Regions from separate parts of the Streptomyces sp. NPDC048211 genome, predicted to be linked through region 1. Evidence: riboswitches for the same ligand, from Rfam matches in the RefSeq annotation. Region 1 holds a riboswitch; each other region holds the start of a gene.
The links. Region 1 has a riboswitch for S-adenosylmethionine ahead of thrC (threonine synthase). Riboswitches for the same ligand answer to the same signal wherever they lie in the genome.
Positions count from the first base shown of each region.

Region 2: linked by a shared signal. The riboswitch ahead of ACGFZA_RS19275 (aminotransferase class V-fold PLP-dependent enzyme) and the one ahead of thrC (threonine synthase) in region 1 are both predicted to bind S-adenosylmethionine.
Region 3: linked by a shared signal. The riboswitch ahead of ACGFZA_RS11430 (hypothetical protein) and the one ahead of thrC (threonine synthase) in region 1 are both predicted to bind S-adenosylmethionine.

Region 1 is NZ_JBIDAD010000013.1:49,298-59,321, forward strand. Features, by position in the region: gene ACGFZA_RS34945 (MoaD/ThiS family protein) at 24-302, opposite strand; gene thrC (threonine synthase) at 342-1,637, opposite strand; SAM riboswitch class I at 1,655-1,781, opposite strand; gene ACGFZA_RS34955 (glucosyl-3-phosphoglycerate synthase) at 1,935-2,882, shown strand; gene ACGFZA_RS34960 (trehalose-6-phosphate synthase) at 2,936-4,327, shown strand; gene otsB (trehalose-phosphatase) at 4,304-5,158, opposite strand; gene ACGFZA_RS34970 (DUF3263 domain-containing protein) at 5,287-5,565, opposite strand; gene ACGFZA_RS34975 (extracellular solute-binding protein) at 5,682-6,896, opposite strand; gene ACGFZA_RS34980 (SIS domain-containing protein) at 7,254-8,162, shown strand; gene ACGFZA_RS34985 (ROK family protein) at 8,320-9,252, shown strand; gene nagA (N-acetylglucosamine-6-phosphate deacetylase) at 9,252-10,024, shown strand, end outside.
Region 2 is NZ_JBIDAD010000004.1:672,797-682,820, reverse strand. Features, by position in the region: gene ACGFZA_RS19300 (NlpC/P60 family protein) at 27-1,052, opposite strand; gene ACGFZA_RS19295 (NYN domain-containing protein) at 1,337-2,698, opposite strand; gene ACGFZA_RS19290 (hypothetical protein) at 2,736-2,978, opposite strand; partial or broken gene ACGFZA_RS19285 (rhomboid family intramembrane serine protease) at 3,202-3,925, shown strand; gene ACGFZA_RS19280 (Lrp/AsnC ligand binding domain-containing protein) at 3,922-4,203, shown strand; gene ACGFZA_RS19275 (aminotransferase class V-fold PLP-dependent enzyme) at 4,269-5,648, opposite strand; SAM riboswitch class IV at 5,822-5,939, opposite strand; gene trpD (anthranilate phosphoribosyltransferase) at 6,030-7,094, opposite strand; gene ACGFZA_RS19265 (cytochrome bc complex cytochrome b subunit) at 7,217-8,842, opposite strand; gene ACGFZA_RS19260 (Rieske 2Fe-2S domain-containing protein) at 8,839-9,891, opposite strand; gene ACGFZA_RS19255 (c-type cytochrome) at 9,888-10,024, opposite strand, start outside.
Region 3 is NZ_JBIDAD010000002.1:1,038,579-1,048,602, reverse strand. Features, by position in the region: gene ACGFZA_RS11455 (family 43 glycosylhydrolase) at 1-1,020, opposite strand, end outside; gene ACGFZA_RS11450 (arabinan endo-1,5-alpha-L-arabinosidase) at 1,002-1,976, opposite strand; gene ACGFZA_RS11445 (TIGR03854 family LLM class F420-dependent oxidoreductase) at 2,258-3,139, opposite strand; gene ACGFZA_RS11440 (cytochrome P450) at 3,174-4,430, opposite strand; gene ACGFZA_RS11435 (cytochrome P450) at 4,427-5,722, opposite strand; gene ACGFZA_RS11430 (hypothetical protein) at 5,971-6,384, opposite strand; SAM riboswitch class IV at 6,432-6,541, opposite strand; gene ACGFZA_RS11425 (phosphocholine-specific phospholipase C) at 6,704-8,770, opposite strand; gene ACGFZA_RS11420 (DUF262 domain-containing protein) at 9,294-10,024, shown strand, end outside.

The DNA of each region.
Region 1 (10,024 bases):
GTGGCGGGCTCGGACCCGTGGGCTCAGCAGCCGCCGGCGACGGCCGGGATGATCGAGATGCCGGCGCCGTCCGGGGTGACCGCGTCCAGGCCGCCCTCGAAGCGCACGTCGTCGTCGTTGACGTACACGTTCACGAAGCGGCGCAGCTTGCCCTGGTCGTCCAGGACGCGGGCGGCGATGCCGGGGTGGTCCTTCTCCAGGGACTCGATGACCTGGGAGAGGGTCGCGCCCTCGGCCGGGACCTCGGCCTGGCCGCCCGTGTAGGTGCGGAGGATGGTGGGGATACGGACCTTGACGCTCATGGTGTGCCCTTCCTGAAGTCTCGGGTGGTCGAAAGCTTCTCAGCTGGTGGTGGCGAGTCCGGCGGCGCGGAAGGCTTCCAGGCTCGGGCGGATCGTGGCGCTCGCCTGCGAGGTGGCGGCCACGGCGTCCAGCGTCTTGAGGCCGTCTCCGGTGTTCAGGACGACGGTGGTGAGCGACGGGTCCAGCAGGCCGGCCTCGATCAGCTTCTTCGTCACGCCGACCGTCACCCCGCCCGCCGTCTCGGCGAAGATGCCCTCGGTGCGGGCCAGCAGCTTGATCGCGTCGACGACCTGCTCGTCGTTGACGTCCTCGACGGCGCCACCGGTGCGGCGGGCGATGTCCAGGACGTACGGGCCGTCGGCCGGGTTGCCGATCGCCAGGGACTTGGCGATCGTGTTCGGCTTCTGCGGCCGCACCACGTCGTGGCCGGCCTTGAAGGCGGCGGAGACCGGGGAGCAGCCCTCGGCCTGGGCGCCGAAGATCTTGTACGGCTTGTCCTCGACCAGACCGAGCTTGATCAGCTCCTGGAGCCCCTTGTCGATCTTCGTCAGCTGGGAGCCGGACGCGATCGGGATGACGATCTGGTCGGGCAGCTGCCAGCCGAGCTGCTCGCAGATCTCGTAGGCGAGGGTCTTGGAGCCTTCGCCGTAGTACGGGCGCAGGTTGACGTTGACGAAGCCCCAGCCCTCGCCGAGCGGGTCACCGATGAGCTCGGAGCAGAAGCGGTTGACGTCGTCGTAGTTGCCCTCGATGCCGACCAGCTCACCGCCGTACACCGCGGCCATGACGACCTTGCCCTGTTCCAGGTCGTGCGGGATGAACACGCACGAGCGCAGGCCGGCACGGGCGGCGGCGGCGCCCACGGCGCCGGCCAGGTTGCCGGTGGAGGAGCAGGACAGGGTGGTGAATCCGAAGGCGCGGGCGGCCTCGACGGCGATCGCAACGACGCGGTCCTTGAAGGAGTGCGTCGGGTTGCCGGAGTCGTCCTTGACGTACAGGCCGCCGGTGACGCCCAGCTCGCGGGCGAGGTTGTCGGCCTTGACCAGCTTGGTGAAGCCGGGGTTGATGTTGGGCTTGTCCGCGACATCGGAGGGAACCGGCAGCAGCGGCGCGTAGCGCCAGATGTTGTTGGGTCCGGCCTCGATGCGCTTCTTCAGCTCGTCCGGGGAGCCGCTCGGCAGGTCGTACGCCACTTCGAGCGGCCCGAAACAGGACGCGCAGGCGAAAAGGGGACCGAGTGCGAAGCGTTCTCCGCATTCGCGGCAGGAAAGCGCCGCGGCGGGACCGAGGTCCAGGGAAGATTCAGTGTTTGCTGCAACAGTCTCAACAGCCATGATGGCGAGGCCCTTTCTCCTCATCTTCCTCGCGACGCATTTCGTCACGAGACGGAATTGGCACCTTCCCCACCTGACCTCGCGGTCGGCGGGAGGGTTGCCGGGACTTCAACGGGCCGTTCCCTCTGTCCCTCTGGATGAGCGCTGTGGCACTGGACCATGGATCCAGGCGTTTATCGGCGGACGGACCCCGGCATGCGACGGCCATCTGCGTTGTTCAAGACTGTAACCGAAGCACCGGACTGTTGAGATAGTCGTCCGAACCGCGAGATGGATCACATACAGGGAGTATCGACCGTGCTGGAAGAGGTCGAACGCTGGCTGACCAGGCGTTCCTGGTCAGCCGCCGACCGTCCGCTGGACCGTCTGCTGCACGCCCGAAACGGTGCGAACGGGCCGAGCGTGAGCGTGGTGCTGCCCGCACTGAACGAGGCGGAGACGGTCGGTGACATCGTCGCGACGATCCGGCGCGAGCTCATGGAGAAGGTCCGGCTGGTCGACGAGCTCGTGGTGATCGACTCCGGTTCGACGGACGCCACCACCGAGGTCGCCCGCCGCGCCGGCGCCCGGGTCGTCCACCGCGACGCGATCCTTCCGCGCGTCCCCGCCGTCCCCGGCAAGGGCGAGGTGCTCTGGCGGTCGCTCCTGGTGACCGGCGGTGACATCGTCTGCTTCATCGACGCGGACCTGAAGGACTTCTCGGCGGACTTCGTCTCCGGCATCGTCGGGCCGCTGCTGACCGACCCGGACGTGCAGTTCGTCAAGGCGATGTACGACCGCCCCCTCGGCAAGAGCGCGGGGCAGGGCGGTCGCGTGACCGAGCTGGTGGCCCGGCCGCTGCTCAATCTGCACTGGCCGCAGCTGGCCGGCTTCGTCCAGCCGCTGGGCGGCGAGTACGCCGTGCGCCGCTCGCTCCTGGAGCGGCTGCCCTTCCCGGTCGGTTACGGAGTGGAGCTGGGCCTGCTCGTCGACGCCCTGCACACGGTCGGCCTGGACGCGCTCGCCCAGGTGGACGTCGGGGTCAGGATCCACCGCCACCAGGACGGCCAGGCCCTCGGACGGATGGCGGCCGCCATCTACCGCACGGCCCAGCTGCGGCTCTCCAGGGGGCATCTGGTCCGCCCGTCGCTGACGCAGTTCGAGCGCGGCGAGCACGGGTTCGTGCCGCGTACGTACGCGGTGGACACGGAGGAGCGGCCGCCGATGCGGGAGATCGAGGAGTACCTTTCACGCCGCGCGGCGTGACACCGGCCGACTTCGCACGTTTGGACGCTTCGCGATCGGGCTAGATTCCGCCCATGGTCTCCGAGCACGCCCCTCAGCCCGCTGCCCAGGTCCTCGTCGCGTCCAACCGCGGCCCGGTCTCGTACACGCTGCGGGAGGACGGCACCCTCGACTCGCGGCGCGGCGGGGGCGGACTCGTCTCCGGACTGAGCGCCGTGGACGACAAGATGTGGGTCTGCGCCGCCCTCGGGGACGGTGACCGCGAGGCGGTGCGGCGCGGTGTCGGCGAACCGGGTGTCCGGATGCTCGACATCGACGCGGAGGTGCACGCCGACGCGTACAACGGCATCGCCAACTCGGTGCTCTGGTTCGTCCACCACCTCCTCTACCAGACCCCCGTCGAGCCCGTCTTCGACGCGGAGTTCCGCCGCCAGTGGGCCTCCTTCGAGACGTACAACCGGGCCTTCGCCGCGGCGCTCGCCGAGGAGGCGGGCGAGGGTGCGGCGGTCCTCGTACAGGACTACCACCTGGCGCTGGTGCCCGGCATGCTCCGCGAGCTCCGCCCCGACCTGCGGATCGGCCACTTCTCGCACACCCCGTGGGCGCCCGTCGACTACTTCCGGCTGCTGCCCGACGACATCGCCGAACAGCTCCTCCACGGCATCCTCGGCGCCGACCGGGCGGCCTTCCTGACCCGCCGCTGGGCGGACGCGTTCATCGGCTGCTGTACGGAGATCCTCGGCGGCACCGGCCACACCCGGATCGGGGTGCACGGCCTCGGCGCCGACGCCGACTTCCTGCGCCGCCGCTCCCACGAGGCGGACGTGGACGAGCGGATGGCGGCGCTGCGGGAGCAGGTGGGCCCCGGACGGAAGACGATCGTGCGGGTGGACCGTACGGAACTCTCCAAGAACATCGTCCGCGGTCTGCACGCCTACCGCGCCCTGCTCGACGGGCGGCCCGAATGGCGCGGGCGCGTCGTCCACATCGCGTTCGCCTACCCCTCGCGCCAGGACCTGGCGGTCTACCGGGAGTACACCGCGGAGGTGCAGCGCGTCGCCGACGGGATCAACTCGGCGTACGGGACGGCGGACTGGACCCCGGTCGTCCTGCACGTCAAGGACGACTTCGCCCGCTCGCTCGCGGCGTACCGGCTGGCGGACGTCGCGCTCGTCAACCCGATCCGGGACGGGATGAACCTGGTCGCCAAGGAGGTCCCGGTCGTCTCCGACGACGGCTGTGCGCTGGTGCTGTCGCGCGAGGCGGGGGCGTACGAGGAGCTCGGTCCCGACGCGATCACGGTGAACCCGTACGACGTGTCCGCCACCGCCGACGCGCTGCACGAGGCGCTGACGATGGCGGACGACGAGCGGACGGCCCGCACGAAGCGGCTGGCCGCGACGGCCACCGCGCTGCCGCCGCAGCAGTGGTTCCTCGACCAGCTAGAGGCGCTCCGCCAGGGCTGACAGGAACGCCACGACGGCCCCCGGCCCGGGGAGCGCGAGATCGGCCCGTTCGGCCAGTTCGGGCACTTCCGTGCCGCTGCAGACCAGCAGGCCGGGTGTGCCGTCGGGGCCTTCGGTGCGGAGCTTCTCCACGGCGGCGTACGCGGCGAGGTCGCCCAGGTCGTCGCCCGCGTAGAGCACGGACTCGGCGCCGGTCTCGCGCACGTACTGGGTGAGCGCCACGCCCTTGTCCATGCCGGAGGGGCGCAGCTCCAGGACCAGCCGGCCCGGTTCGACGATCAGGCCGTGGCGGGCGGCGAGTGCGCCGAGGGGGCCGCGCAGTGCCTCGAAGGCGGCCTGCGGGTCGGCGGCGCGGCGGGTGTGGACGGCGAGCGCCTGACCCTTCTCCTCTATCCAGGTGCCGCGCCAGGAGTCGAACCTGTCGAGTACGCCGGGGAGTTCGGCCCGGACCGCGGCGACACCGGGGTGCGGGGCGGGGGCGCGGACGGTGCCGGAGACGGCGTCCCAGCGTTCGGCTCCGTAGTGGCCGAGGACGACGAGATGGTCGAGCCCCGCGACCCCGGCGAAGCCGCCGTAGCGGACCGCGACCCCGGCCGGGCGGCCGGTGATCACGGCGATGGACGCGACCTTGGGGGCGAGTGCGGCCAGTGCCTCGACGGCGCCGGGGTGGGCGCGGGCCTGTTCGGGGTCCGGGACGATGTCGGCGAGCGTTCCGTCGAAATCGAGTGCGATGACGGCACGGTCGGGCCGGGCGAGGAGCGCGGCGAGGCCCTCCTGTCCGGCGGAGGTGGCCGGGGCCGGCAGGGGTGGGGTGTGCGAATGGCTGCCCATGGGGCGAGCCTAACGACCCGGTGCGCGAGAGGGAGCGGATCGGCCACCGGCGTCCCGCGGCTTCGCGTCCGAGCCGGTGGAAGGCGGGCGGAGGACGGCAGGCGGAGGAAGCGACGCGGGGCCGGCTGTCATCGCCGCCCCCGCCGGGCCTCCCGTACGCGCCGCAGGCGGTTGACCGTCACCGGGTCCGCCTCCAGCGCCCGCCGGTCGTCCAGCAGGGCGTTCAGCAGCTGGTAGTAGCGGGTCGGGGAGATCCCGAGCTGTTCCCTGATCGCCCGCTCCTTCGCCCCGGGACCCGCCCACGACTGCCGCTCGACCGCCAGGACCGCGCGGTCCCGGTCGGACAGCGGGGCGGCGGCGTCGGGGCCTTCGGGACCCTGGGGGCCGTTCGGGGGGAGGGCGGTCATATCAGCCAATATATTGCGCCGCCGGCCCGGACACAGGCCCGGTCCCGGGACCGGCCGGGGTCCGTCGCAGCTCCGGGGCCGGGTCTGTTCGCAGGGCCGGCCCCGGGTCCGGGTCCCTACTCCGCGCTCTCCGCGGCCGTCGACTCCTGGGCGATGCGTTCGAGCACGCTCTCCGGGTTGGCGCCCGGCTCGACCGCCTTGCCGATGTTGCCCTTGATCGACTCACTGGCGGCGGCCCAGGACGTCTTGCCGAACGGGTAGAACTCCGCGTCCGGCAGTGTGGCCAGGAACTTGTGCAGCGGCTTGTACTTGGCGTCGTCCTCCATCGCGGCGGACGCGCTGTCGGTGACCGGCAGCAGGTCGTACATGTCGGCGAACTCGATCACGTTCTTGTCGCTGAACATGAAGTCGAAGAACTTGCCCATCTCGACCCGGTGGCCGCCCTGCTTGAACCCCATGATCCAGTCGGCGACGCCCATCGACCCGGTGATGGGTCCGTCGGGGCCGGGCAGCTGCACCATGCCGACGTCCACGCCCTGCTTCTGGGCCTCCTCCATCAGGGTCGGGTGGCCGTTGAGCATGCCGACCTCGCCCTTGCTGAACGCCTCGAAGGCCTTGGCCCGGTTGAACTTGCCGGGGGCGACGGGGCCGACGAGCCCCTTGTCGACGAGGTTCGACTTCAGCCAGTCGAAGGTCTTGACGTTCTCGGCGGAGTCGATGTCGTACGAGCCGACGTCGTCGGTGTAGCCGCCGCCACCGCTGAGCAGCCACATCATGGTCTCGGCCTGGGACTCCTCCTGGCCCAGCGGCAGCGCGAACGGGTACGTCACCCCGCGCTGCTTCAGCGCCGCCGCATCGGCGGCTATGTCGTCCCAGGTGCGCGGGGCCTTGAGGCCCGCCTGGCGGAAGAGGCCCTTGTTGTAGAAGAGCAGCCGGGTGCTGGCCACGAACGGCAGCCCGTACTGGACGCGGCTGTACCGGCCGGCCTCCGCGAGCTTCGGCAGGAAGTTGGCCTGGGTGGGGATGCTGAGCATCTGGTCGGCGGAGTAGAGCTTGCCGGCCTTGGCGTAGTCCGCGTACGCGCCGATCTGCGCGATGTCGGGGGCCTTCCCCTCCTTGACCATCTCGGCGACCTTGCGGTCGACGTCCGTCCACGGAAGGACGGTCACGTCGACCTTGATGCCGGGGTGCGACGCCTCGAAGCTCCGGGCGATCCCGTCCCAGTACGTGGCGGACTTGTTGGCCTCACCCGTGCCGTAGTCGGCCGCGACCAGTTTCAGCGTGACATCGTCCGAGCCGTTGCCGCCGCAGCCCGAGAGCGTGGCCGTCATCCCCAGTGCGGCGACAGCCGCCGTCAGTCCCCAAAAACGCCGCTGCACAGCCCAGTCCGTCCTCGTAGATTGCACACCCGCGGATCCCACGTCGGCGTGGGCCCCTCCGGATGAGCTGCGATTTTGCACCACGCCGGGCAGGAGGTCTACACCACCGACGTACCGCTTCCGCAGCACAGCAGCATTGCACGGGGCGCGGAGCGACTGCTAAGGAGGTCTCGGCCCGGCACGTCAGGACCCTTCCTGATGGGTCCGGACCGCCATGTTCACGGCGTCCGCCCCGTCGGACACCCTCCGCCCGCATACGGTGCCACCGAGCCGCACCGGCCACCGCCCAGCCGCAAGGAGCCGTTCCGCATGTCCCGTACCGCATCAGAAATCGCCACTCAGCCCAGTTGCTGGCGTCGTGCCGCAGAGGCGGGCGCGGCCTTCGACGGGCTGCCGCGCCCGGGCGAGCGGGTCGCCGTGACCGGGTGCGGGACCTCCTGGTTCATGGCCATCGCCTACGCGGCGCTGCGGGAGGCGGCCGGACAGGGCGAGACGGACGCGTACGCCTCCTCGGAGTTCCCGGCCGGGCGGGCGTACGACCGGGTCGTGGCGATCACCCGCTCGGGTACGACGAGCGAGGTGCTGGCCCTGCTGGGCGAGCTGCGCGGCAAGGTCGCCACGGTCGCACTGACCGCCGACCCGAAGACGCCGGTCATGGAGGCTGCCGACACGGTGGCCGTGCTGGACTGGGCGGACGAGGAGTCGGTCGTCCAGACGCGCTTCGCCACCACCGCGCTCGCCTTCCTGCGGGCCGGGCTGGAGGCGGCGGGACCGCTCCCGGCCGGGGTGAAGACGGTCGCCGAGGCCGCCGTCGACGCGGAACTGGCGGTGACCGAGCCGCTGGACGAGGCGGTGGTCGCGGCCGAGCAGTGGACGTTCCTGGGGCGCGGCTGGACCTACGGGCTCGCGCAGGAGGCCGGGCTGAAGATGCGCGAGGCGGCGGGCGCCTGGACCGAGTCGTACCCCGCGATGGAGTACCGGCACGGTCCGATCGCGATCACCGGCCCGAACCGGGTGGCGTGGGTCTTCGGCGCGCTGCCCGAAGGGCTCGCCGGCGAGGTCGCGGCGGTCGGCGGGACGCTGGTCGCCCACCGGTCCGCCGACCCGATGGCCGACCTGATCCGGGCGCAGCGGCTCGCCGTGGTCCTCGCGGAGTCGAAGGGCTACGACCCGGACCACCCGCGCAACCTGTCGCGCAGCGTGATCCTGCCCGCGTAGCCGGCACGGGACACGACGGGGCGCGACGGGGCGCCGGGGCGTCGCGCCCCATGTCGGCGGGTTGCCGCCGGGTTGTGACCCCGATTTTGTATGGATGCGCAACAAACAGCGATAGTGGACTAGACCTTTTGGGGTCCGTCGGGCGAAACTGTTTCCCGTGAAACACGTCATCGCCCTCGATGTGGGCGGCACCGGAATGAAGGCCGCACTGGTCGGGGCCGATGGCGCCCTGCTCTACGAGGCGCGACGCGCGACCGGCAGAGAGCGCGGCGCCGACGCCGTCGTGGAGTCGGTCCTCGCCTTCGCGGCGGATCTGCGCGCGTACGGCGAGGAGCACTTCGGCGAGAGCGCCCTCGCGGCCGGCGTCGCGGTGCCCGGCATCGTCGACGCCGACAAGGGGGTCGCCGTCTACGCGGCGAACCTGGGCTGGCGCGACGTACCCATGCGCCGGCTGCTCGGCGAACGGCTCGGCGGCGTACCCGTGGCCCTCGGCCACGACGTCAGGACCGGCGGCCTCGCCGAGGGCCGGATCGGTGCGGGCAAGGGCGCCGACCGCTTCTTCTTCGTGCCGCTGGGCACCGGGATCGCCGGCGCCATCGGCATCGCGGGCACCATCGAGGCGGGCGCCCACGGCTACGCGGGCGAGATCGGCCACATCGTGGTCCGGCCGGACGGCCCGGACTGCCCCTGCGGCCAGCGCGGCTGCCTGGAGACGCTGGCCTCCGCGGCCGCCGTCAGCCGGGCCTGGGCCGCCGCCTCGGGCGACCCGGAGGCCGACGCAGCCGACTGCGCCAAGGCCGTCGAATCGGGCGACCCGAAGGCCGTCGAGGTATGGCTCGACGCCGTCGACGCGCTCTCCGCCGGACTGGTCACCGCGCTCACCCTGCTGGACCCCCGCACGATCATCATCGGTGGCGGTCTCGCCGAGGCGGGGGAAACCTTGTTCACACCACTCCGTGCGGCCGTCGAGGAACGCGTCACGTTCCAGAAGCTGCCCCACATCGTCCCGGCGGCCCTCGGGGACACCGCCGGATGCCTGGGCGCAGGGCTGCTCGCCTGGGATCTTCTCTCCACGGAGGTATCCGCCTGATGGCCGGACGCGCAGACAGCACTGTTCTCGCAGGTGCCCGGGTGGTGCTCCCCACCGGAACCGTCGAGAACGGCCGGGTGATCGTCGAGGGCACCCGCATCGCCGGCAGTTCGGCGGAGGACGCCCGGACCGTCGACCTGTCCGGCCACTGGATCGTTCCCGGCTTCGTGGACATGCACAACCACGGCGGCGGCGGCGGTTCCTTCACCTCCGGCACCGTGGAGGACGTCCTCACCGGCGTCCGCACCCACCGCGAGCACGGCACCACCACCCTGGTCGCCTCCACCGTCACCGGGGAGATGGACTTCCTCGCCGAGCGGGCCGGCATCCTCTCCGAACTGGTCGAACAGGGCGACCTGGCCGGCATCCACTTCGAGGGCCCCTTCATCTCCCCGTGCCGCAAGGGCGCGCACAGCGAGGCGCTGCTGCGCGACCCCGACCCGGCCGAGGTCCGCAAGCTGATGGACGCGGCACGCGGCACCGCGAAGATGTTCACGCTCGCCACGGAGCTGCCCGGCGGCATCGACTCCGTACGGCTGCTCGCCGAACACGGCGTCATCGCCGCGATCGGCCACACCGACGCCACGTACGAGCAGACCGTCGAGGCGATCGACGCCGGCGCCACCGTCGCGACGCACCTCTACAACGCGATGCCGGGCATCGGCCACCGCGCTCCCGGCCCCATCGCCGCCCTCCTGGAGGACGAGCGGATCACCGTCGAGCTCATCAACGACGGTACGCATCTGCACCCGGCCGCCCTGGAGCTCGCCTA
Region 2 (10,024 bases), on a different contig from region 1:
GCGGGAATTCGCCCGTTCGGGCGTGGTCAGATGCGCACCGCGCCGTAGAAGCTGCCGATGGTGCTCATCGACTCGTAACGGACGAACGTGCCCGAGCGCGGGGCGTGCAGCACGGTTCCGTTGCCCGCGTAGAGGCCCACGTGCTGGTTGCCGTTGAAGAAGACCAGGTCGCCCGGCTTCAGCTGGCTCATCCCGATCCGCGTGCCCTGGTTGATCTGGGTGTACGTGGTGCGGGTGATGTTGGCGCCGGCCTGGGCGTAGGCCCACATGGTCAGGCCCGAGCAGTCGTAGGAGCTGGGGCCGGCCTGGCCGGGCGAATACGGCTTGTTGAGCTGGGTGGCGGCCGCCTGGAGCGCGGCGGCACCCAGGCCCGACGCGGGGGCCTCGTTGCCGAGGTCGATCCGGTCGCTGGCGGCACGGCTGGCGCGCTGGTCGTCCGCACGCATCTTGTCGCGCTCGGCCTGGGTGAGGGTGTTGAGCAGCTGACGCGCCTCGGCGAGCTTGGCCTGCTGCTTCTTCTTCTTCTCACCGAGCGTCTTGCGGACGTCCGCGAGGTCGCTCAGCTTGTCCTGGGCCTCCTTGCGCTCCTGCGCGAGGGACCGCTGCTTCTCCTGGATCTTCGACAGCGACTCGGCCTGCTTGGCCGTCAACTGGTCGAGCGCGGAGGCCTGGTCCAGGAAGGTGTCCGGGTCCGAGGCGAGGAAGAGCTGGACGGAGGGGTCGATGCCGCCGGAGCGGTACTGCGCGGCGGCGAGGGAACCGAGCCCGGCGCGGAGGTTGTTGAGCTCCTGCTGACCGCGGGCCACCTTGTCCTGGATCGCGTCGATCTGCTTCTGGAGCTTGTCCTGCTTCTCCTTGGCCAGGCTGTGCTGCTCGGTGGCCTTCTCCGCCTCTTCGTAGAGCTTGTCGACCTTCTCCTTGACCTCGCTCTTGGTCGGCTTCGGGTCGGCGTGCGCCGCCTGGGAGGTCAGGGCCACGGCCGCGGCGGCAGTCACGCCGAGCACGGTCACGCGCGTGCGGCTCGGTTGCTTGGGACGACGGTGGGACCCCACGAAGGCGAGCTCCTTCTTCCTTGAGCCGCCTACCGGGCTACGGGGGAGATGCCCCCCCAGCTCCGTGCACGTCACGGCCTCGGCGGTTCCTTCACTGCCACCCCGGATGGGTGATCAACCGTGCGAAGGTTCGAGGCCCGACCTTAGTGACCATCTTGTGATCAGTTCAAATCCTCACAGAAAAAATCTCGTCACAGGAGGTACTTCTTTACTCACATCACACAGGGTGTAGCGGCGACTTGACGGTCCGTTCCGCGATTTCCGGCAAGTCACCGCAAGGCGCGCTAGACGCGCGAAAGCCGCTTCAGGAGCAAGAGGGACGCAACGGGCCTGGCCCCCGCCTTCGCCACCCCGTCGGCCACTTCGCGGTCGGTCGAGACCACCACGACGGGCCGCCCCGGCGGTTCGGCACGCGCCAGTTGACGGATGACCTCGTCCGCCGTGACACCCGGCTTGCTGAACAGCACCCGCACCCCGCGCGGCGGCGCGAGCAGCACCGGAGCGGCGAGTTCGGCCCCGTCGAAGACACAGGTCATCTCGGCGCCCGTCTGGGCCGCGAGCACCGAAAGGCCGCCCAGCAGCCGCAGCCGCTGCTTCTCCAGCGGCATCTGCGGATAGCCGGTCTTGGTGACGTTGTAGCCGTCCACGATCAGATGGGCCTGCGGCAGCGCGAGCAGTTGGTCGAGCAGCGCCGGATCGGTCTCCGAAAGGGCCCTGGCGGCAATGTCCTTGGGTGACATCCGTCCCGGCTCCACCGCGTCCACGCTGTCGGCGGGACGCATGGAGGAGGGCGGCAGCGCCAGCTCCCGCCGCAGCCCGCCGGCCGCTTCGAGCACCGTGTCGAGCAGCAGCCGCAGCCGCATGTCCTCGACCGAGCGCCCTTCCCTGGCGGCCCTGCGGCCCGCCTCGACGGACGCCTCCGCCTCGCCGAGCCGCGTCCGCAGCCGACGGGTCTCGCTCTCGGCCGCGGACACCTGGGCGGCCGTCTCGGCCCGCAGCGCGTCGCTCTCGGCCTTTCCCCGGCGCAGCGCCGCCTCGCCGCGCTTCACCTCGTTGACCGCGCTGCGGAGCTTGCGCTGGAGCGCGTCGGCCTCCTTGCGGGCGGCGTCCAGCTCGACGCGGAGCCGTTCGGTCTCGCTCTTCGTCTGGGCACGGGCCCGGGCGAGTTCCTCGCGCAGCCGGTCCAGTTCGAGCCGGACCTCCTCGTCGGCGCGCTCGGCGTCGGCCCGTTCGGCCTCCTCGCCGGCGGCGGCGACCAGCTTGACCCAGCCGGCCGGCCGCAGCACATAGGCCGCGGCGGCCACGTCGACGGGATCCGCGGCGGCGGGCGGCGAGCCGGCCACCAGCGCGGCGGCCAGTTCCGGCTGGGTCTCCTTCAGCCGTTCACCGATGCGCCGGCGGAAGGCCGGGTCGCCCTCCAGCGCGGCCGCCATCGCGTTCCCCGCGAACTTGGCACGCCGGGTCGGCGTGAAGCGGGCGTACTGTCGGAGCTGGGGCGGGAGTTCGGTGACCGTGAGACCGCCGAACGCGTCCGCGACCAGCGCGACGACCCGCCGCCGCACACCTTCGGGCAGCGGGCGGTCGAGCGCCTCCACGGCGTCGTCGGCCGCGTCGGCCGACGTGGCGCCGCCAGCGGGCTGCTCCACCATCCGTCACCTCATTTTTTGTGTCCGCGCGGCCCCGTCAGGAGTCGGCACCCGGCCTGTCGACTAGTTCGATCTGGTCCACCGCGTTGCACCAACGACAGCGCACCGACTCGATGGTCTCACTGACGACCTCGCGTTCTTCGACGCTGGACTCACCGGCCAGGTCGAGGTGCACGTATTCGACGACCTTGGACGAACGTGTCACGTCGAACCTCGTCAGGTTTCCGCAGAGCGTGCAGCGCCAGCGGGTCCCGTCGGTCGGCTGGGGAACCGTCGTCATCGTTGCGTCCTCTTTCGTCGAGCCGTGAGCTGCCGGACAAGGATCTCGCGGTGCGCCGTCGAACTGCGGATGTCCTCTTGCAACCCTACGGCCTCGGCGCTTCCCCGCGGCACGGCGAGGCGCTCTGTCCCGTTCCCTCCGCTTGCGTCATGCTCTGTTCATGATCGATCGGCGGGCTGCGGCCGGCAGACTCCTGCGGGCGGCCACCTCGGGCGGGCCGCCGGTGACGTACGCCCTCATCGCCCTGTGCTGCGTGGTCTTCGTGATCAGCCCGCTCTCGGGGTTCAACCCGGTCTACGGCACCGCGGACGCCCTGCTCGCCGCCCAGGCCGGGTACTTCGAGCGCTGGGGCGTGATCCCGAGCGAACTGTGGGACGGCTCGGCGCACGCCGCCCTCACTCCGCTCACCGCACTGTTCGTCCACGGCAGCTGGCTGCACCTGCTCGGCAACATGCTGTTCCTGTACGTGTTCGGAGCGATGGCCGAGGAGCGCATGGGCCACACCGAATTCGCACTCTTCTACCTCGGCTCCGGCTACCTCGCCCTGCTCGCCTACGCGGCCGCCCACTCCACGTCCGACCAGACGCTCGTCGGCGCGTCGGGGGCGATCTCCGCGGTCCTGGGCGCCTTCCTCTACCTCTTCCCCAGGGCCCGGGTCACCAGTCTCTTCCCCTTCCTGCTGTTCCTGCCGCTGCGCTTCCCCGCGTGGATCGTGCTGGTCTTCTGGTTCGTCCTGCAGTGGCTGGCCGCCGAGGGCGCGGGCAGCGGGCCCGGGGTGGCCTACCTCGCCCATGTGGTCGGCTTCGCCACCGGGTTCCTCTATGCCTGGGGGCGGTACCGGCGTGGCGCCGGAGCCGCGCCCCGGGCCCGGGCCCGGCAGGATCCCGACGCGAGGCTCTAGAGTGAAGTCTCCAGCCACGGCCACCGAGGGAGAAAGCCAGCCGTGATCACCGCGATCGTGCTCATCAAAACCAGCGTGGACCGGATTCCCGAGATCGCCGAGGCCATCGCCGCGCTGGACAGCGTCAGCGAGGTCTTCTCGGTCACCGGTACCTACGACCTGATCGCCATGGTCCGGGTGTCCAGGCACGACGACCTCGCCGATGTCATCCCCGGCCGGATCAGCAAGATCCCCGGCGTCGAGGGAACCGACACCCACGTGGCGTTCCGTACGTACTCGCAGCACGACCTGGAGGCGGCCTTCGCGATCGGCCTGGACGCGTAGCCACGTCAGCGGATGAGGCCGGGTACGGACAGCTGTCCGTACCCGGCCTCATCCGCTGAGGGACCTCAGACCTGGGTGGCGGTACCCCGGTCCGGGACGCAACGGCCGTCCTCGGTGCGGTACTTCCACTGGGCGCCCTCGCTCACGAGTTCCCTGACCGCCCGCAGGAAGCGCTCGATGTGCTCGTCCGGCGTACCGGCGCCGAAGCTGACCCGGATCGCGTTGAGGGACTTCTGGCCCGGCTCCGCCTCCGGCGCGCCGCACTCCCCGACGTCCTGCGGGTCGCTGCCGAGCAGGGTGCGCACGAGGGGGTGGGCGCAGAAGAGTCCGTCGCGCACGCCGATGCCGTACTCGGCGGAGAGCGCCGCGGCGAAGTGCGAGCTGTTCCAGCCCTCCACCACGAAGGAGATCACGCCGACGCGCGGGGCGTCGTCGCCGAACAGCGAGAGCACCTTGACCTGGGGGACCTCGGCGAGTCCCGCGCGGACCGCGGTGACGAGCTGCTGCTCCCGGGCCACCAGGCTGTCGAATCCGGCCTCGGTGAGCGCCTTGCAGGCGGAGGCGATGGAGTATACGCCGATGACGTTGGGGGAACCGGCCTCGTGGCGGGCCGCGGTGGTGTGCCACGCGACATCCACTCCGCCGTCGGCGCGCCGGGCGACTGTACGGGAGGCACCGCCCCCGGCCAGGTAGGGCTCGGCGTCGCGCAGCCAGTCGGAGCGGCCGGCGAGGACGCCCGAGCCGAACGGCGCGTACAGCTTGTGGCCGGAGAAGGCGACCCAGTCGACGTCCAGCTCGGCGATGTCGACGGGGTGGTGCGGGGCGAGCTGGGCGGCGTCCAGCACGATCCGGGCGCCGTGGGCGTGCGCGGCGGCGGCGAGCTCCTTGACCGGCCACAGTTCGCCGGTGACGTTGGAGGCGCCGGTGACGCAGACCAGCGCGGGGCCGTAGGGGTCGCGGCCGGCGAGGGCCCGCTCCAGCGTCGCCACGGCCTCGTCCGGGGTGCGGGGGGCGTTCAGGTAGGTCACGCGGGCGTCGCGCCAGGGCAGCAGCGAGGCGTGGTGCTCGGTCTCGAAGACGAACACCTGGCAGTCGGCGGGCAGCGCGGCGGCGAGCAGGTTGAGCGAGTCGGTGGTGGACCGGGTGAAGATCACCTGGTCCTCGGCGCGGCAGCCGAGGAACTCCGCGACGGTCACGCGGCTGGCCTCGAAGAGGTCCGTGGAGAGCTGCGAGAGGTAGCCGGCGCCGCGGTGGACGCTGCCGTAGTACGGCGCGTACGCGGCCACGTCGTCCCACACCCGCTGCAGGGCCGGAGCGCTGGCGGCGTAGTCCAGCGCGGCGTAGGTGACCTCACCGCCGGTGACCAGCGGAACCGTCACATCCTTGCCCAGAACGGGCAGAGGGGCACAAAGGGACTGGTCGGCGGCAGCGGTGAAGACAGACATGACGAACTCCCGTAACAGGCAGGCGAATTCCGCGTGCCTGCGGGTACGCGGCAGCACGGAGGGAAGAAAGAGGGTGTGCGGAGTAGGGCCGAAAAGCCCTATCGCATTCGCGTGCTCACAAGAGGCTCCCTGAGGACCAGGACCCCACGGGTGGACATCTCACGATGTCGAGGGGTCCGCGCTTGCCGCAGACCTCGCTGCCTGCGGCCTGGTCTTCACCCGGGGCACCCCGCCACGGACGGAGGGTTGCCGGACAGCGGGCCGGGGCCGTAGTCGCTGTCACTCATGACCTGCGCAGCATCTTGCCATACGGAGCGGAACGCGCAAGGCGCAGTCCATGATCTGGACTGCGCCCTGCCTCACATTCCGTACGCCGGCCCCTCAGGCGTTGCTGGCCACGACCCATCTCTCCAGCGCCCGGCCTGCCGCGCCCGAGTCGATGGACTCGGCGGCCTTGGCCATCCCCGCGGTGAGCTGCTCGACGAGCGTGCCCTCCCCCGGGTCCAGGGCGACGAGCGCCGCCGCCGAGTTGAGCAGCACCGCGTCCCGTACGGGGCCCGTCTCGCCGGCGAGCAGCCGGCGGGCCACATCGGCGTTGTACGAGGCGTCGGCGCCCCGCAGCGCCTCGACCGGCACCAGGTCGATGCCGACGTCGCGCGGGTCGAAGGCCTCCTCGCGCACCACGCCGTCCCTGGCGACCCAGACGCGGGAGGTCGCGGTGGTGGTCAGCTCGTCCAGGCCGTCGTCGCCCCGGAAGACCAGGGAGGAGTTGCCGCGCTCGGCGAGGACGCCCGCGACGATGGGCGCCATCCGCAGGTCGGCGACGCCGATCGCCTGCGAGCGCACCTTGGCCGGGTTGGTGAGCGGCCCGAGGATGTTGAACGTGGTCGGCGCGCCGAGCTCGGACCGGGCCTTCGCCGCGTACCGCAGGGCGGGGTGGAACTTCACGGCGAAGCAGAAGGTGATGCCCGCTTCCTCGGCCACCTCCACCACCCGCTGCGGGGGCAGTTCCAGGTTGACGCCGAGCTTGCCCAGGACGTCGGAGGAACCGCTGGCCGACGACGAGGCGCGGTTGCCGTGCTTGACGACCTTGGCGCCGGTCCCGGCGACGACGATCGCCGACATGGTGGAGATGTTGACCGTCTTGGCCATGTCCCCGCCGGTGCCCACGATGTCGACCGTACGGCCGGGCACGTGGATGGTCGTGGCGTGCTCGTACATCGCACGGACCAGTCCGGAGACCTCCGTGACGGTCTCGCCCTTGGCGCGCAGCGCCACCGCGAAGCCGGCGATCTGCACATCGGTCGCCTCGCCGCTCATGATGCGGTCCATCGCCCAGGCGGTGTCGTCGGCGGTCAGGTCCTGGCCGCGCAGCAGGGGGGTCAGCACGCCGGGCCAGGAACGGGCCGCCACGCTGTCGCCGCCGACCGGGGTCACAACGTTCATGGTCCACTCCTGGGTCCACAGCCGATAAAACGAACGTGACCACCCTATCGAGCCCCGGGGACAGCGAAGAGCCCCGTCCATGCGATGGACGGGGCTCCTGCTGTGGCGATCAGTTCAGGTGATCAGTGGTGGCCGTGGCCGCTGGTGATCTCCTTGTACTCCTCGGCGGTGGGCTTCTCGATCTGGCTGTTCTCGCCGTAGAAGCCCTTGCTGAGCTTGGCCCGCAGCTTCGTCACCGGGGACACCTTGCGCTCGACACCGTTCTCGTCGACCGTCGGGCCGATCTCGACCGGCTTGTACTGCTCGTGCGCGGTGAGCGTGTGCAGCTGCGCGGGTGCCAGCGGCTCGTGCACCTCGACGAACTCACCGTGCGGCAGGCGCTTGATGAGACCGGACTCGCGCCCGTGCAGCACCTTCTCCTTGTCCCGGCGCTGAAGGCCGAGGCAGATCCGCTTCGTCGCGATGAACGCGAGGACCGGAGCGACGAAGAACGCGATCCGCACGAACCAGGTGATGGAGTTGATCGACAGGTGGAAGTGCGTGGCCCACAGGTCGTTGCCACCACCCACGAGCAGCACCATGTACCAGGTGATCCAGGCGACACCGAAGGCGGTACGGGTCGGAACGTTGCGCGGGCGGTCCAGGATGTGGTGCTCGCGCTTGTCCCCGGTGACCCAGGACTCGATGAACGGGTAGACCGCGATCGCGGCCAGGACCAGCGGGAAGATCACCAGCGGAATGAACACACCCAGGACCAGGGTGTGGCCCCACAGGTTGATCTCCCAGCCCGGCATGACGCGGATCAGGCCCTCGGAGAAGCCCATGTACCAGTCGGGCTGGGCACCGGTGGACACCTGGTCCGGCCGGTACGGGCCGATGGCCCAGATCGGGTTGATCGTGGCGATGCCCGCGATGGCGGCGATGACACCGAAGACCAGGAAGAAGAAGCCTCCGGCCTTCGCCATGTAGATGGGCAGCAGCGGCATGCCGACGACGTTCTTGTTGGTCCGTCCGGGACCCGCGAACTGCGTGTGCTTGTGGTAGAAGACCAGGATCAGGTGGGCCACCAGCAGGCCCATCATGATGCCCGGCAGCAGCAGGATGTGCACCGAGTAGAACCTGGCGACGAAGTCGCCGCCCGGGAACTCTCCGCCGAAGAGGAACATCGACAGGTACGTACCGACGATCGGTACGGACAGGATCGCGCCCTCCATGAAGCGGACACCGGTGCCGGAGAGCAGGTCGTCCGGGAGCGAGTAACCGGTGAAACCGGTGAACATGCCCAGGACGAACAGCAGGAAGCCGAACAGCCAGTTGATCTCACGGGGCTTGCGGAACGCACCCGTGAAGAAGACGCGCATCATGTGCACGAACATGCCGGCCAGGAAGATCAGCGCGGCCCAGTGGTGGATCTGCCGGACCAGCAGACCTCCGCGGACGTCGAAGCTGATGTTCACCGTCGAGGCGTAGGCCTCGGACATCCGGATGCCCTGCATGGGCTCGTACGGGCCGTGGTACACGACCTCGTTCATGCTCGGGTGGAAGAACAGCGTCAGGTACACACCCGTGAGGATGATGATGATGAAGCTGTAGAGGCAGATCTCACCGAGCATGAAGGACCAGTGGTCCGGGAAGATCTTGCGCATGTTGGCCTTGGCCAGGGAGTAGATCCCGAGCCGGCCGTCCGCCCAGTCGGCAACCTTCTCACCGGCGGGCGCCTTGCGCTTCGTATCGGTCGCAGTACTCATCCGCGCTCCCAGAATGCAGGACCGACGGGCTCTTCGAAGTCACCGAGCGCCTCGAGGTTGCCCTCGCTGTTCACGCCGATCCGCAGCTGCGGAAGAGCGTGACCGGCCGGACCGAAGATGACGCGGGCGCCGTCGGAGAGGTCGAAGGTGGACTGGTGGCACGGGCAGAGCACGTGGTGCGTCTGCTGCTCGTACAGGCTGATCGGGCAGCCCACGTGGGTGCAGATCTTGGAGAAGGCCACGATTCCCTCGTGGGCCCACTCGCGCTCGCGCTTGTCCTTGATGTTGTCCGGCTCGATGCGGACGATCATCAGGGCGGCCTTGGCGATCTGCTTCTGGAAGTCGTGCGCGTCCTCCTCCAGGCCCTCGGGCATGGCGAAGGTCAGCGAACCGACGACGACGTCCTCGGGACGCAGCGGCTCCATCGTGTTCATGTTGACGAGCTGCTTGCCCTTGGCCCACATGGTCGAGCGGAGCTTCTTCTCCGGCAGCGGACCGAGGTCGCGCAGCAGCACCACGCCGGCGAGCGGCACCAGGGCCAGCGCGCCGAACATCGTGTTGCGGATCAGCTTGCGCCGGCCGAACGCGGACTCCTCGGCACCCGCCGCGAAGTCGGCGAGAACCTTCGCCTTGACCTCGGGCTCGGCAGCGATCGCGTGACGCTCGTCCGCGACCTCCACGTCCGACATCAGGGTGCGCGCCCAGTGGACGGCACCGGCACCGATCGCGAAGAGCGCCACGCCCAGGGTCAGCCCCAGGGAGAAGTTGAGCGCGCTCACATGGCCGAACGGGAAGATGTAGACGATCTTGTCGACCGGGAAGATGACGTAGGAGGCGATGAAGCCGACCGTCGCCAGCATGGACAGCGTGAACATGAACGCGACCGCGCGCTCGGACCGCTTGGCGGCCCGTTCGTCGATGTCCTGGATGCGCGGCCTGTGGGCCGGCAGCCCCGGGTCGGCGAACGGATCGCCGGCACCCTCTACCGCGCCGTGCGCGGCGTCCTGCGCTTCGGGCAGGTTCTCTTCTGGAATCTCTTGGCTACTCATGACTTCTTGGCCTTAGCGGTGTGGGCCGCGACCCAGACGGCAACTGCGATCAGTGCGCCGAGCCCGAAGATCCAGCCGAAGAGACCCTCGCTGACCGGACCGAGGCCGCCCAGCTTGAGGCCACCCGGGCTCT
Region 3 (10,024 bases), on a different contig from region 1:
CGCCGTCTCCCCGGCCGGCCCCGCCGCGGTGGTGCCGGGCGCGACGGGCGTACCGAGGTCCGGTGTGCCGTCGGCGTTCCAGGTGAACTTCTGCGCCCTCGCCGTACGCCCGTTGTCGCAGCCGTCCGAGGCGGAGTCGTTGGCGTGGTAGACGATCCAGCTCTCCGTTCCGTCCGGTGAGGTGAAGAATCCGTTGTGACCCGGCCCGTACACCCCCGCCGAGTCCTTGCGCTGAAACACCGGATTCGCCTTCTTCGTCCACGAGGACGCGGACAGCGGATCGGAACCGGACAGCGTGAGCAGCCCGAGCTTGTAGTCGGGGGTCCAGCAACCGCTGGCGGAGTAGACGAGGTACGTTCTCCCGCCCCGCTGCAGCACCTCCGGCCCCTCGTTGACGGCCGCCCCGGACTTCTCCCAGTCGTACACGGGTGTGGAGATCGTCGAGAACGACCCGCTGAGCGTGTACGGGTTCGACATCGGCGCGATCACCAGGTTCTGGGTGCCGCCGCCGCTCGCACTGCCGAGGAGGTACAGCTTGCCGTTGACGGTCAGCACGCTGGGATCGAGCATCCAGGCGCTGCCCAGCCCGCTCCTGTACGTGTACGGCCCCATCGGGTCCGCACCGGCGCTCTCCAGGACATGGACCCGCTGGGTCGGGTTGTAGTCCGCGATGTTCTGCCCCGCCACGTAGTACAGGTACCAGCGCCCGCCGGAGTAGTGCAGTTCGGGCGCCCAGATGTTGCAGCAGCGGGAGGCCGCGTCGCCCTGCCAGACCTGCACGCTGGGGGCGGTCGCGAGTCCGGCCAGTGTGGGCGACCTGCGCATGGTGATGACATCGGTCCAACTGGTCGTCACCAGGTAGTAGTTGCCGTCGTGGTACGAGATCCAGGGGTCGGCGCCCTTCTGCGCCTTGACCGGGTTGGTGTACGGACGCCCCTCCGCCGCCGACGCGGGCGCCGGCTGCGCCAGGACCAGCGCGAGGAGGAGGGCGCTCAGCAGGGTCAGTAGGCGACGGGCCATCCGCTGCTCCAGTTCAGGAGGTTGACGCCGAGCTTCGGGGTCCCGTTGTCCTGGCCGTCGTAGTAGTGGTAGACGAGCAGGTCGCCGTCGGAGTCGGCGAGTACCGACTGCCCGCCGGGCCCGATGTAGCGGCCGTGCGACTCCAGCACCGCCGTCCCGCCGTTGCTCAGCATGTTCACGCCGTTGCGGTCGTAGTACGGCCCCGTGACGCTCGTGGCGCGGCCCACCTTGACCTTGTACGTGGAGCTCGTGCCCGCGCAGCAGGTGTCGTACGAGGCGAACAGGTAGTAGTAGCCGTTGCGCTTCACCACGGTCGGCGCCTCCACCGCTTTGGTCCCGGTGGGGCGGGAGGCCAGCGAGCGGCGCGCGGTGTCACCGGCGTACTGCTTCCCGGTCGAGGGATCGATGCGGATCATCTTGATCCCGGTCCACCAGGAGCCGAAGGACAGCCACCACTTGCCGTCGTCGTCCACGAAGAGGTTGGGGTCGATGGCGTTGTAGTCGCTGGACGAGTTCGAGGTGTACACCGTGCCGTAGTCGGTCCAGCTGCCCGGCTGCCCGGTGGTGGAACCGGCCAGCCCGATGGCCGAGGTGTTCGATCCGAAGGACGAGACCGCGTAGTACATCAGGTACTTGCCGCCGTGGAACGAGATGTCCGGCGCCCATGGGTCGGAGGCCGAGGAGTAGTTCTTCCACCAGCTCGGCGGTGCGCCGAACGCGGATCCGGAGCGGCCGAAGGCGGTGCGGTCCGTGGAGGTGCGCAGCTGGAGGTTGTCGCCGGTCGAGTAGAGCAGGTACTGCCCCGAGGACGTCCGGACCATCGAGGGGTCGTGGACGACGACGTCCCCGGTGACCTTGCCGGGGTTGGGGTAGGCAGACGCGCTGCCCGGCACGAGGGCCATGAGAAGGGCTGCGGGAAGGACCGCGAGGGTCCTTCGGAGGGTGGTGCGGCTCATGAGGGGACCTCCTGTTTTCGGTACGGGAGGAGCGTGGGCTCGTACAGCAGTCGCCGCCGAAGGCTTTCCGGTTGCCACGAAGGCGCCACTATTTCGGGAAATCCAATGACTTCGCCGTATCGAAGATGCGCGTTCGATATACCGAATGGCGCACGTAACTTCGAACGGACCGTAGAGTCGAACGGATCGTGCGTCAACGGCTCGCGCACGCACGCACGAAATACACACGGTCAGGGCGGTGACGAAAGCGCACCCTGCCGAACGGTCACATGAGGGGCCGCTCAGTTCTGACGGGGCAGCAGTTCCGCCTCGAACCGGTCCACGAACGCATCGAAGGGCCGGTCCCCGGCGGAGTAGACCACGAACTTGCTGAGGCCTGCCTCGATGTATCCGTCCAGCAGGCGGTGGAGTTCGGGCCATCCATCGGCCACGAGATCCCGTGGGTCGCTCCGCGGAGCGCGCCGGTGAATCGTCTCGGCCAGCTCCCGCGGGATCCCGTTCTCCGCCACGGTGAGGCTGATCCCGAAGTGATCGGGCTCGATCTCGCGTCCGGCTTCCTCGGCCGCGGCCAGAATCGCCTCGCGGGCCTGTCCCGCCGCTTCGGGCGTCAGGAAGGACCCCAGCCAGCCGTCCCCGTACCGCCCGACCCTGCGGAGTCCGGCGGGGGCGCTGCCGCCGAGCCAGATGTCCAGGGGCTTCGGGGGCAGCGGCGCGACCCGCACGCCCTCGGCCTTCAGGAACTCCCCGTCGAAGCGTGCGACTTCCCCGCCGAGGGAGGCCCGCAGCAGCTGCAGGGACTCGTCGAACAGTTCCCCGCGCCGTCCCTCCGGTGCGGGGAACAGCTCCCGTTCGCCGGCCCGGGCGGGCTGCAGCCCGAAGACCGGCAGCACCCGCCGGGGCGAGAGCCCGGCCAGGGACGCCAGCTGTTTGGCGACCAGGACCGGGTGCCGCCCCGGGAGGACCGCGACCGACGTACCGACCTTGAGCCTGCTCGTCCTCGACAGGGCGTGGGCCATGCCGACGAAGGGGTCCACGGCGTCGGAGTAGATGTGCTCGGACAGCCAGAGCGAATCCACACCGTCCATTTCGAGACGGTCGACGATGCGGCTGAAACCCGACAGGGACGCACCTGCGCCGAGCCCGACTCCGAAGCGGATCTTCATGTCGGCCACCCTACGCGCGCCCTCCCGGGCGGGCTCAGGCGTTGAGCAGAACGGGGAACGCCTCCATGTCGTTCTGCGTCATCACGGGAAGCTTGCGGATGTCCGCATCCGGCACCGCGAGCCGCAGCTCGGGGAAGCGCCCGAAGAGCGCCGGCAGAGCGATCCCCGCCTCGACGCGGGAGAGCGCCGCGCCCGGGCAGATGTGGGCACCGTGCCCGAAGGTCATGTGCCGGATGGGGGTGGGGCGGGTGATGTCGAAGGCGTCGGCGTCGGCGCCGTGCTGCTCGAGGTCGCGGCCGATCGCCCGGTAGGAGATGACGACGCCCTCGCCCTTGGCGATGACATCGTCACCGACCTGGATGTCCTCGGTGGCGAACCGCATCAGCAGATGGGTGGTCGGGGTGTCCCACCGCAGGGTCTCCTCGATCACGGTCTCCCAGGAGACCTCTCCGTCGAGGACCATCCGCAACTGCTCGGGGTGGGCCAGCAGGGCGCGTACGGCATTGAGAATGAGCCCGATCGTGGTCTCGTGCCCGGCCGCGACCATGGCCTTGAGGTTGCCGACCACCTCTTCCTCGGTCAGCGGCTCGCCGCCCTCGTCGGCCAGGATGAGGGCGGAGGTCAGGTCGTCGGTGGGCTGCGCGGTCTTCTCGCGTACGAGCCCGGCGTAGAAGACGTCGAGGTCCGCGAGGAGGGCCAGGCGCTCGTCCTGCGGGGTGAGCATCGAGAAGAAGGCCTTGTACTGGCGGGTCAGCATGGCGTTCGCGGCGGGGTCGACCCCCATCAGCATGCCGACCACCCGCATGGGCAGCGGCTGCGCGAACACGGACTTGAGGTCGACGACGGCCCCGTCCCTGCCGCCCTCGGCGAGCGCGTCCAGCAGCTCCTCCGTGAACTTCTCGATGTCGGGCCGTATCGCCTCCAGCCGGCGGGGCGTGAGCGCCTGGGAGGTCTTGGTCCGCAGCCGGCGGTGCTCGTCGCCGTCGACGGTGAACATGGACCGGCCGGCATCGATCATCCCGATGAGCGGCCAGGCGTGCGTCACCTCACCGCTCCGCCACAGGCCCCAGGCATCGAGGTCCTTCACCAGACGCGGATCGAGCAGCAGCTGCCGGGCGTCCGCGTGCCGGGTGACGGCCAGGGCCGGCACACCGAGGAGCTCGATCCTGGCCAGCCGTCCGGCGTCGCGCAGCCGCGCCGTCTCGCCGTCCAGGTCCTGGACCATCGGGTCGATGACGACGGTCCCGCCGTCCTGGGCCGCCGTCCGGGCGGCGGCATGGGGGCAGTTCACGAGAAGTCTCCTGTCGTACGAACGGGGGTGAACCGAACGGGGAGCGAGGTGGAGCCTCGCAGGAACGCAGAGGGCCGTCGTACGAGGTCGGCGGCGGGCACGCCGAGCCGGAGGTCGGGCAGCCGGTCGAGCAGGACCTCGATGCCGGTACGGGCGATGACTTCGGCGATCTCCTGGGCGGGGAAGGGGCACCGGTACTCGCCGTGGCTGAAGGCGAGATGGGCGCCGTTGCCGCCCTGTCCGGATGCGGCGGTGCCGGACAGGGTCTGGCGGACCAGCGGATCGGTGTTGGCGGCGCCGAGCCCGAGCAGCAGCATGTCCCCGGCCTTGATGTTCTGACCGCCGAGCCGAGTGTCCCGGACGGCCCAGCGTCCGGCGAGGATCTGGGTGGGCGTGTCCTCCCAGAGGACCTCGTTCATGGCATCGCCGATGCTGCGCCGGCCACGGGCCATGGAGTCGGCGAACTCGTCCTCCGTGAGCATCAGCCGCACGGAGTTGCTGATCCAGTCGGCGGTGGTGAGGTGCCCGGCGGCCGTGACGGCCATCAGATCCAGCATGTACTCCTCGTCGGTGAACGCCTCGGGGAAGGCGAGCATGCGGGAGGTCACGTCGTCCCCGGGTGCGGCCCGCTTCGCGGCCACCAGCCGGGCCATGTGTTCCCCGAACCGCAGATGGGCGCTCTGCGCGTCCGGTCCGCCGTCGGCGAGGTCCTTCAGCACCCGCGCGATGTCGGCCCCTTCGTCGTCGGGGAAGCCGACCAGCCGGGCGAGGACGAGGACGGGGAGTGGCTCGCAGAAGTCGGCGACGAGGTCGGCCGTGCCGCGGCTGCACACCTCGTCGACGAGCCGGTCCGCCAGTTGCTCGCAGTGCCTGCGGATCGCATGCGGATCGGCGCCTTCGAGGGCCGGTCCGACCATGCGGACGTGCCGCCGGTGCTCCTCGCCCGCGCTGAAGTAGATCGACGGCAGGGGGCGCCCCACCATGGGCAGCAGCGGCCAGTCCTCGGGTATGTGCGGCCACTGGTTCCACAGGCCGACATCGCGCGGGAACAACTGCCCGTCGCTGGTGACCTGATGGAGCTCGCGGTAGCCGATGACCAGCCAGGCGGGGAACCCGCCCGGGAGTTCCACCGGGACGACGGGCCCGTGATCGCTGCGCATGGCCCGGTAGACGGCCTGGGGGTCGGCCTGGAATTCGGGCCCGTCGAGCGGCACGGCCCCGGCGTGAGCCGGACAGCCGGGAGGCGGAGGAGGAGACGTCGGCGCGGGCTCGGCGGAAGATGGGCGCGTCATGAGTCCTGACTCCTGTGGCGACAGCTGCAAGCGTCACGATCATGCGATCAACGCATGGCCACTATAAGGATTTTATGTGACGCCGGAACTGTCAACAGCGGTCAATCCCACACCCTGAGCGTAACAACAGGTCGACATCTCACCGCAATTGCCGACCATCGCGATCTACTGCCCCTGTACGGTGCCGCCTTGGCGCAGGCCCTCGCCCCGTGCCCGGCTCGCCTCGCCTCGCGCAGATCCTCGCCCTCTTACTGACCCTCCTCGCACAGATCCCCGCCCTGGAGGGCGACGTTGACCAGTCCGGCACCCTTGCCGCCGGCGAGTCCGCCACCGACGCCACCTCCGCGTTCGCCCTCCACGAGCGTCAGGGCATGCCAGCGCGCCAGCCAGTACACCCGCCCGCGGTGAGCGGCGAGGGACTCCCGCAGCGCGCGAGGGGCGTGCGTCCACACCGAGGGAAGGTCACCCGCGTAGTCGAAGGCGGGCCGCAGCCCGACCCATCCGTCGTCGCCGACGTCACCGGAGGTGAGCAGGACCTCGACGGCCTGCCCCGGCTCCTGGCGGCACTTCTTGGCGTGGATCCAGTGCACGCGGTGGCCCGCGGCGTAGCGGGAGCAGGCGTCGCTCCGCACGGAGTCGTTCTGAGCGAGATGACGCAGCACGGTGAGGTTCGCCTTCCGGGGTGAGGACCCCGAGTGCCCTGCACCGCGGTCCGCTGTTCCCCGCACCCTGCGCACGGGGCAGGTCGTCACCCGGAGCACCCGCAGCGGAGCGGGGTGCCGTCCAGCAAGCCGGGGCTGTGCGCTGGAACTCATGACCCACCCACGACTCTAACCCACGCAAACGGCACGACCCGACGAGTGGTCAGGGGCACGCGGCACCCCGTACCGGACACCACACGCCGCCGGACCTCCCGCCGGCCCTCCCCCGACCCCCGGGGCCCTCCCCTCCCGATCGTGCCGGGGAGAGGCCCCGGGGCACTCACCCGGTGACGAGACCGGGGTCGCTGGAACCGGCCCGGCCGGTCTCGACGTGCCCGGCGAAGCGCCGCAGGAAGGTGGCGTCCACGTCGGAGATGACGGTGACGTCGTACCAGCTCTTGCTCCCCCGCAGGTCAAGCGCGTGTGTCACGGTCGCGCCGGCGCCGACCGCGAAGGTCTGCACCCCTCCCCCGTACGCGGCGGCGCTGCGTACGGTCAGCCGCACGGTCGCGGCGCCCCCATTGACGAAGGTCAGTTCCAGCCCGCCGGAAACGGCATCATGACGGGCCGTCACCTCCGGACCGGCCACCTTCCCGCCGGCCCGGAAGGTGCGCAGGAAGCCGTTGGGGCCATGGACGGTGAGGTCGGTCACGCCCTTGGAATAGGCGGTGTTCCAGCTGTCCGAGAGCGACTTGCCCGCCTCGGTCGTGTAGGTCCAGGGTCCGTCGGTGCGGTTGGCGGAGGTCACCAGGAACTGTGCCCCGGCGGCGGCGCCGGCGCTGAAGGTGAGGCGGTACTTGCCGGTGGCCGTATCGGCGGCGCCGTCGACGAAGGGCGCGTAGCGCAGCGGCCGGGTGGGCCGGGCCCCCTTTTCCTGCTTGGGCACGGTGCCGGTGGCGGGCGGCGCGGGAACGTAGTCCGGGTGCCGGAGGCGGTCCGGAGGCTCGTAGGCGTCGGTCGAGGGCAACGAGACGTCCGAGGTGTCCGTACGGCCGAAGTCGAAGGCCGAGGTGAGATCACCGCAGATGGCGCGCCGCCAGGGCGAGATGTTGGGCTCGTGCACACCGAAGCGCTGCTCCATGAAGCGGATCACGGAGGTGTGGTCGAAGACCTCGGAACAGGCGAACCCTCCCGTGCTCCACGGGGAGACCACGAGCATGGGCACTCGCTGACCGAGCCCGTACGGCCCGGCGGCGTACCGGATGTCACCGGGGAAGTAGTCGGCGGAGGTGTCCACGGTGGACAGTCCCTGCGCGGCCCCCGACGGTACGAAGGGCGGCACGATGTGATCGAAGAAGCCGTCGTTCTCGTCGTACGTGATGAAGAGGGCGGTCCGGCCCCAGACCTCGGGGTCGGCAGTCAGGGCGTCCAGCACCTGCGAGATGTACCAGGCGCCGTAGTTGGCAGGCCAGTTGGGATGCTCGCTGTACGCCTCCGGGGCGACGATCCAGGAGACCTTGGGCAGCGTACCGGCCCGGACATCGGCCTTCAGGTCGTCGAGGAGCCCGCCGCCGTTCTTGATGTCGGTACCGGTGCGGGCCTTGTCGTGGAGCGGGTCACCGGGCGCTGCACCGCGGTAACTGTTGAAGTACAGGAGCGAGTTGTCGCCGTACGTCCCCCGATAGGCATCATCGATCCATCCCCAGGACCCGGCGGCGTCGAGCCCGTCACCGATGTCCTGATAGACCTTCCACGACACCCCGGCCTGCTCCAGCCGCTCGGGATAGGTGGTCCATCCGTACCCCGCCTCGTCGTTACCGAGCACGGGGCCGCCGCCGGTTTTGTCGTTCCCCGTGTATCCGCTCCACAGGTAGTAGCGGTTCGGGTCGGTCGATCCGATGAACGAGCAGTGGTACGCGTCGCAGACGGTGAACGCGTCGGCGAGAGCGTAGTGGAACGGTATGTCCTCGCGTGTGAGGTGAGCCATCGTCGTCGCGGTCTTGGCCGGCACCCACTGGTCGTACGCACCCTTGTTGAACGCCCGGTGCCCACCCGCCCAGTCGTGGTTCAGGTCGCGGAGGAACTGCATCCCGAGCTTGTCGGCGGGCGGCCGGAAGGGCAGCACCTCCTTGCCGAGCAGATCCTTCTGGTGCCAGACCGGCTTTCCGCTGGGCAGCGTGACCGGCCGCGGATCACCGAAACCCCGGACGCCGTTCATGGTGCCGAAGTAGTGGTCGAAGGAACGGTTCTCCTGCATCAGGACGACGATGTGCTCGACGTCCTGGAGGGAACCCGTACGCCCCCGCGCGGGAAGGGAGGCGGCGCGGGCGATGCTGCTCGACAACGCGGTGTAGGCGGCCGCGCCTCCGGCGAGTTGCAGGAGGCGGCGACGGTTGAGATCTGCCATGGGTGGGGGCCTCTGCGGGTGAGGGGATGTGGGGGTGAAAGCGACTGGAGTGTTCCAGAATCAACCGTCCTGACGGAAGACCCGTGCGGTGTGCACGGGGTGGCGGTCGGCGGAACACTCGGCGACGGAACATCCCACGAGCCGGCCCGCACGGCACGACGAACGCAGGACCGTCCCGGCCCTCTACCCTCTCAGCCACCCTCTACGCCTTCACCTGCACGAAGCCAGGGTCTTCCCTGCGTCGAGCCGGTAGAAGCTGTGAAGGCAGACCGTTGCCGATGTCGGGCAACCGCCCGAGGAATGCACTCAACCTGTCCGGACCTGAGATCCGGCTCTCGTCGCCGGCGCGCGGCTGTGCGGCTCAGGCCGTCCTGGCCGCCGCGTCGACAAGACTGTTCCTGTCCGGCTGCCTCGCCATGCGCACGTACCCCCGAACAATTCGCGCCACCGGCGGCTCACACGAGCGGCAAGTCTTCCTCCGCTTCGCTGCGAAGCCCTCGCCGCGTGGGGAATCATGCAGGTCATGGCTCAACTTGAAGCGCGCGAAGTGCCACTGCACAAAGTCTTCTGCAGTGACTACGACTTCCGGATCCCTGACTACCAGCGCCCCTACGCATGGCAGCCCGAACAGGCCCAGCAGCTCCTGGCCGACCTCGAGGAAGCCCTCCTCAGAGGTGACGGGGAACCCTACTTCCTCGGCTCTCTGGTGCTCGTCAAGGACAGCGGCTCCGCCGAGGCCGACGTCATCGACGGTCAGCAGCGCCTGACAACCCTGACCATCCTTCTGGCCGTGCTGCGCGACCTGGCGCAGCAGCCCGACGTGGTGACCAATCTGGTGGCGATGATCTCCGAGCCCGGGAACACGGTCCTGGGGCTGAAGGCCAAGCCCCGGCTCACCCTGCGTCCTCGGGATGCCGACTTCTTCCAGCAGCACATCCAGACCGCCGGTTCCATCAGCACGCTCCTGGCGCTGAACCCCCACAACCTCCGGACGGACGCGCAGAGGGCCGTCCAGGCGAACGCCCTGGCACTGCACACCGCCCTGGCCTCCTGGAGCGACGAGCAGCGTCTCTCCCTGTGCAAGCTGATGGGGGTCCAGACCTTCCTGGTCGCGGTCAGCACCCCTGACCTGGACAGCGCCCATCGCATCTTCAGCGTCATGAACTCCCGGGGCCTCGACCTGTCGCCTGCCGACATCTTCAAGGCCCAGATCATCGGAGAGATCGACGAGGAGGTCTCGGAGACCTACGCCAG